DNA from 2 places in the Agrobacterium sp. rho-8.1 genome. Region 1 is predicted to be linked to the other one. Evidence: predicted binding sites of a transcription regulator. Region 1 holds the regulator's gene; the other holds the start of a gene.
What was found. The regulator PhoB, encoded in region 1, activates phosphate uptake and scavenging genes when phosphate is short. The targets are predictions, from matches to a motif close to TGTCATNNANCTGTCAT.

Region 1 (3,140 bases):
GTTACGCCATAAAGGCACAGTACCCGAAGCGAGTGCCGCCAAGCAGCACAAAAAAAGGCCAGGCAAAGTGCCTGACCTCGGTTGGTCTCATGCTTTCAACAGTGCCAGTACATCCGTGGTCAAGGGAAAGCAGATCCCGTTATTTAAGCAGCCTGAAGGTTGCAAGCAGACATTTTGCCCGACTTGTTGTCGCGCTCAAGGTCGTAGCTCAGCTTCTGGCCTTCAACGATTTCGCGCATACCTGCACGCTCTACAGCGGAGATGTGTACGAATGCGTCTGTGCCGCCGTTGTCAGGCTGAATGAAGCCGAAGCCCTTGGTGGAGTTAAACCATTTTACTGTGCCTGTGGTCATAATGAACCCTTTCAAAGCATAAGAGATAGATCGCAGAACTGATGCCCTGCGTGCGATTATAGCGATTTTTTTGAAGAAAGGGTTAGTTCAAAACGCGGTGCTAATCGCGCGGCAACCAAAGCTCAGCAAGAAAAATATCGACAACCAATTAATAGAGCCTTCCGGTCGGATAGTCAAACTTTAATTTTCAGATAATTTCAATCAGCCCTTGTCATCATATCAGTGGCCATCCGATATCGTTTGCTTTTGTTGACGATATTGAGCTCTGAAACGTTCGGGTATCCCGGTTGTTTATCACCCCAGATCCACATCTGTCCAACACATCATATCTTCAGCGTAGCTTAAGCGAGGCCCCCACCGGCTTGTGATGAGCCTAGAGCAACCACGCGATCCCATACGTAAACGCACATTGCTGATATGCGTCGATTATGGGCGCGCGCTCTTCGATGCGTCACGTCGCATCTGCCTTCGTCGTAGACGTCAGGCTTCCATCGAATATCCTGCGCCGCGTACGGTGCGGATAACATCCTGCATGCTGGAGAAGTTGAGCGCCTTGCGCAGACGGCCCACATGGACGTCCACCGTGCGTTCATCCACGTAGATGTCGTGCCCCCATACGCCGTCAAGAAGTTGCGAGCGGGAGAAAACGCGGCCGGGCGATACCATCAGGAACTCCAGCAAACGGAACTCGGTAGGTCCCAGGCGCACTTCGCGGGCCTTGCGATGAACGCGGTGGGTTTCGCGATCCAGTTCGATGTCGCCGCATTTCAAAACGGATGACAGGACTTCGGGCCGGGCGCGGCGCAACATGGCCTTGACGCGCGCCATCAGTTCCGGCGTGGAGAACGGCTTGACCACATAGTCATCGGCCCCTGTGGCCAATCCACGCACGCGTTCGCTTTCCTCGCCACGCGCCGTCAGCATGATGATCGGCAGACGTTCCGTTTCAGGGCGCATGCGTAAACGACGGCACAGCTCGATGCCAGAGACACCTGGCAGCATCCAGTCGAGAATGAGCAGATCCGGGGTACGTTCCTGCAAGCGGATTTCCGCCTCGTCACCACGCGGGATCGTGTCCACGTCGTAACCTTCGGATTCGAGATTGTAGCGAAGAAGAACGCTCAACGCCTCTTCATCTTCGACAACTGCTATTTTCGGCACCATGACTAGTGACTCCGCCAGGCTTGTAGGAAATTCACTCGGTGATCGCACCGAGCGTATTGGAACTGTCGTCCTTGGGACGCTCGCCTGCCGGCTGGCTGCCGGTGGCCATGTAGTAGATGGTTTCCGCGATGTTCGTCGCATGGTCGCCCACACGCTCGATGTTCTTGGCGCAGAACAGGAGGTGTGTGCAGGTGGTGATGTTGCGCGGGTCTTCCATCATGTAGGTCAGCAGCTCGCGAAACAGCGAGGTGTACATGGCATCGATTTCCTCGTCGCGTTCGCGGATGGTCTGCGCCTTTTCCGCCGAACGGGTGGAATAGACATCCAGAACGTCCTTCAACTGGACCAAGGCCAGCTCGGACAGATGCTCGAGGCCGCGGGCCAGCTTGCGGGGCACGCCGGTTCCGGCAACCGCGATAACACGCTTGGCGGTGTTTTTGCCAAGGTCGCCCACGCGCTCCAGATCAGCGGCGATGCGCAGCGAACCGATGATTTCGCGAAGGTCAGCCGCCATCGGCTGACGCTTGGCAATGGTCACGATTGCCTTGTCCCCGATTTCGCGTTCGGCGTTGTCGAGGATCGTATCGTCCGAAATGACCTTCTGGGCCAAAGCAGCATCGGAATTGACGAGTGCGCGCACCGCATCGCTGCACATCTGCTCCGCAAGGCCACCCATTTCAGCGATACGGCGGCTGAGGAACTTCAGTTCTTCGTCGTACGCGGACATGATGTGTGAGTTTGTCGGCATGGTCGAATTCTCCAGTTTCGATGCGGCTGGCCGCAAGCTCTGTCGGGCTCAAGCGGTTCGACGCGATGGGTTGCAATCAACGACGGGATCAGCCGAAGCGACCCATGATGTAATCCTGCGTGCGCTGGTCATCCGGGTTGGTGAACATCTTGTCGGTGTCGTTTTCTTCGACGAGGTGGCCCAGATGGAACATCGCAGTGCGCTGTGAAACGCGGGCCGCCTGCTGCATGGAGTGGGTCACGATGACGATGGTGTAGTTGGAGCGAAGCTCGTGGATCAACTCCTCGACCTTGGCCGTCGCAATCGGGTCGAGCGCCGAGCAAGGCTCGTCCATCAGAATGACTTCAGGGCTGACGGCAATCGCGCGGGCGATGCACAGACGCTGTTGCTGACCACCCGAAAGGCCCGTGCCGGACTCCAAAAGGCGATCCTTGGCTTCGTTCCACAGGCCTGCCTTTTGAAGGCTGGCCTCGACGATCTGATCCATATCCGCCTTGTTGCGAGCAAGACCGTGAATGCGCGGGCCGTAAGCGATGTTCTCGTAGATCGACTTCGGAAACGGGTTCGGCTTCTGGAACACCATGCCGACGCGGGCGCGCAGTTCAACCACATCGATGTTGCTGTCGTAGACATCTTCGCCATCGAGTGTGATCTTACCCGTGACGCGGCAACCGTCGATCGTGTCGTTCATGCGGTTCAGCGTCCGCAGGAACGTGGACTTGCCACAGCCCGATGGTCCGATGAGCGCGGTCACGGTGTTTTCGCGGACGTTGAGGTTCACATCGTAGAGCGCCCGTTTGTCGCTGTAGTAGACGGACACGTCCTTGCCGATCATCTTATGAGAAACGTCATTCATTTTCTTGTCCAGCGCCTTT
Region 2 (3,140 bases), 890 kb from region 1:
CCGAAATTCGCGGCCATCGCCGGACCTACATCGGCTCTATGCCGGGCAAGATCGTTCAGTCGATGAAGAAAGCCAAGAAGTCCAATCCGCTCTTCCTGCTCGATGAAATCGACAAGATGGGCCAGGATTTCCGTGGTGATCCGTCTTCCGCTTTGCTGGAGGTGTTGGATCCGGAACAGAACTCGACATTCATGGACCACTATCTGGAAGTGGAATATGACCTGTCGGACGTGATGTTCGTGACCACTGCAAACACGCTGAACATTCCAGGCCCACTGATGGACCGCATGGAAGTGATCCGCATCGCCGGTTACACGGAAGACGAAAAGCGCGAAATCGCCAAGCGTCACCTGCTGCCGAAGGCTATCAAGGAACATGCGCTGCGCCCGGAAGAATTTTCCGTGAGCGACGATGCCCTCATGGCCATCAGTCAGCAATACACGCGTGAAGCAGGCGTTCGCAGCTTCGAGCGTGAGTTGATGAAACTTGCGCGCAAGGCTGTGACGGAGATCATCAAGGGCAAATCGACGTCTGTGGCCGTGACGGCTGCAAACATCAACGATTACCTTGGCGTGCCGCGCTATCGCCACGGCGAAGCTGAAGGCGAAGATCAGGTCGGTGTCGTCACCGGTCTGGCCTGGACCGAAGTCGGCGGCGAGCTTTTGACGATTGAAGGCGTGATGATGCCCGGCAAGGGCCGCATGACCGTCACCGGCAATCTGAAGGAAGTGATGAAGGAATCCATCTCGGCCGCGGCGTCTTACGTCCGCTCCCGTGCCGTGGACTTCGGCATCGAGCCTCCACGCTTCGACAAGTCGGATATCCACGTGCACGTTCCGGAAGGTGCGACGCCGAAGGATGGACCATCTGCTGGTGTTGCCATGGCAACGGCCATCGTGTCGATAATGACCGGCATTCCCGTGGATAAGAACGTCGCAATGACAGGTGAAATCACCCTGCGTGGCCGCGTCCTGCCCATTGGTGGCCTGAAGGAAAAGCTTCTTGCGGCGCTTCGCGGCGGTATCAAGAAGGTGCTCATTCCCGAAGAGAACGCCAAGGACCTCGCCGAGATTCCTGACAACGTGAAAAACGGAATGGAAATCATTCCGGTGTCGCGTATGGGTGAGGTCATCCAGCATGCGTTGATCCGCCAGCCTGAGCCGATCGAGTGGGATGGCAGCATCGAGACGCCATTGGTCGCTACCGTCGAGGGCGTCGATGACACCGGACAAACAATCGCTCATTGAGGCATTCACGCCACGGTGATGCCCATATGGCACAGGTTAAGTCCAAGACCGGCAGCAATGCCGGTCTTTTTTTGTGAAAATATCGCCAGACCCCTTGTTTTTCAGGCCATTCCGGCGCTTTTGACTTGCGGTGCGCGAATGCATTCGTATTCTGCGCCGACTTTATTTGAGTCGTTTCAAACCATTGAAAGGGGTGGAAACATGAACAAGAACGAGCTCGTCTCTGCAGTTGCCGAAAAGGCTGGTCTTACGAAGGCAGATGCTGCTTCCGCTGTGGATGCTGTATTCGAAACTGTACAGGGCGAACTGAAGGCTGGTGGTGACATCCGTCTCGCTGGCTTTGGCAGCTTCACCGTAAGCCGCCGCGAAGCCTCCAAGGGCCGTAACCCATCCACGGGTGCAGAAGTCGATATTCCGGCTCGCAACGTTCCTAAGTTCTCTGCAGGCAAGGGCCTGAAGGACGCGGTTAACTCGTAATTTTTTCTGGACTGTCCGTGCGTGCGGCGCGCGGGCTTGATATCCAAGAGACACGAGGAAAATTTGGCTCTTTGTAAGTTTTACGAAATGTAGCCGAATAAAATGCAGAAAGCCCGGCTATGCCGGGCTTTTTGTTTTTCAGCAGGTTCTTATTGTCACGTGGCTGTCACGTGCATGCCGCAGAAGCCCTTTCAGGCATTTACAGATGCGTCGAAGGGGACACTATGACATTTCGTTTTTCCAGTGCGGCACTCACCGCGGTACTATTGGCATCCGCCGCATGTCCTGCGGCGGCCGAGCAGGTTTTCAACCGGATCGCCTCGTTCCCCGTGGCTTTGAACCTTCCGTCGGATAAGGACGAGAAGACGGTCACATCTGCCGAAATCATCACGGCAAGCGAAGACGGCAACACGCTGATCTATTCGGACAGCCCCCTTGGCGGTATCGGCTTCATCGACATCAAGGATGCAAGGACGCCAAAGGCGCTTGGCGCATTGATGATGGATGGCGAGCCGACCTCGGTCGTTGCGACCGGCTCGAAGGTGCTGGCGGGTGTCAACACCTCGGAGAGCTTCACCAAGCCATCCGGCAAGCTGGTAACCGTCGACATCGCGACCAAAAAGATCGAGGCGAGCTGTGATCTCGGCGGCCAGCCTGATTCGGTTGCTGTTTCACCGGACAAGAGATTCGTGGCGATCGCCATCGAAAACGAACGCGATGAAAAGGTGAATGACGGCGCTCTACCGCAAATGCCCGCTGGCTTCCTGGTCACAGTCGGCCTGAAGAACGGCGCTGCCGATTGCTCGACCCTGAAGAAGATCGACGTCACCGGTTTAGCCGACATCGCGCCTGATGATCCTGAACCAGAATTCGTCTCGATCAATTCCAAGGGTGAGATTGCCCTGACACTTCAGGAGAACAACCACATCGTCATTGTCGATGGCAAGAGCGGCAAGATCACGAGCCATTTCTCGGCTGGCACGGTCGACCTGGAAGGCATCGATGCCAAGACAGATGGCCAGTTGAAATTTACCGACAGCCAGAAAGGCCGCAAGCGCGAGCCGGATGCCGTCAAGTGGCTGGACGATAACCGCATCGTCATCGCCAACGAGGGCGATTGGGAAGGTGGATCACGTGGTTTCACCATCTTCGACAAGACCGGCAAGCTGATCTATGAGGCGGGCGCTTCGCTGGAACACGCCGTTGCTGCCATCGGTCATTACCCCGAGAAACGCTCCAAGGCGAAGGGCATCGAGCCTGAAGGCCTGGAAGTGGCGACGTTCGGCGGTGACACGTATATCTTCGTTCTGGCAGAGCGCGCCTCCATCGTCGGTGTCTACAAGGACACCGACAGCGAGCCGCAACTGACACAGTTGCTTCCATCCGGCATCTCGCCGGAAGGTGCCGTGGCCATTC

Region 2: the regulator PhoB is predicted to act here: its motif matches at 1,878-1,894, upstream of RMR21_RS05845 (esterase-like activity of phytase family protein).

Annotation. Positions count from the first base shown of each region.
Region 1 is NZ_CP192788.1:265,411-268,550, reverse strand. Features, by position in the region: gene RMR21_RS01365 (cold-shock protein) at 144-353, opposite strand; gene phoB (phosphate regulon transcriptional regulator PhoB) at 834-1,517, opposite strand; gene phoU (phosphate signaling complex protein PhoU) at 1,549-2,265, opposite strand; gene pstB (phosphate ABC transporter ATP-binding protein PstB) at 2,354-3,140, opposite strand, start outside.
Region 2 is NZ_CP192788.1:1,152,757-1,155,896, forward strand. Features, by position in the region: gene lon (endopeptidase La) at 1-1,247, shown strand, start outside; gene hupB (DNA-binding protein HupB) at 1,449-1,724, shown strand; gene RMR21_RS05845 (esterase-like activity of phytase family protein) at 1,949-3,140, shown strand, end outside.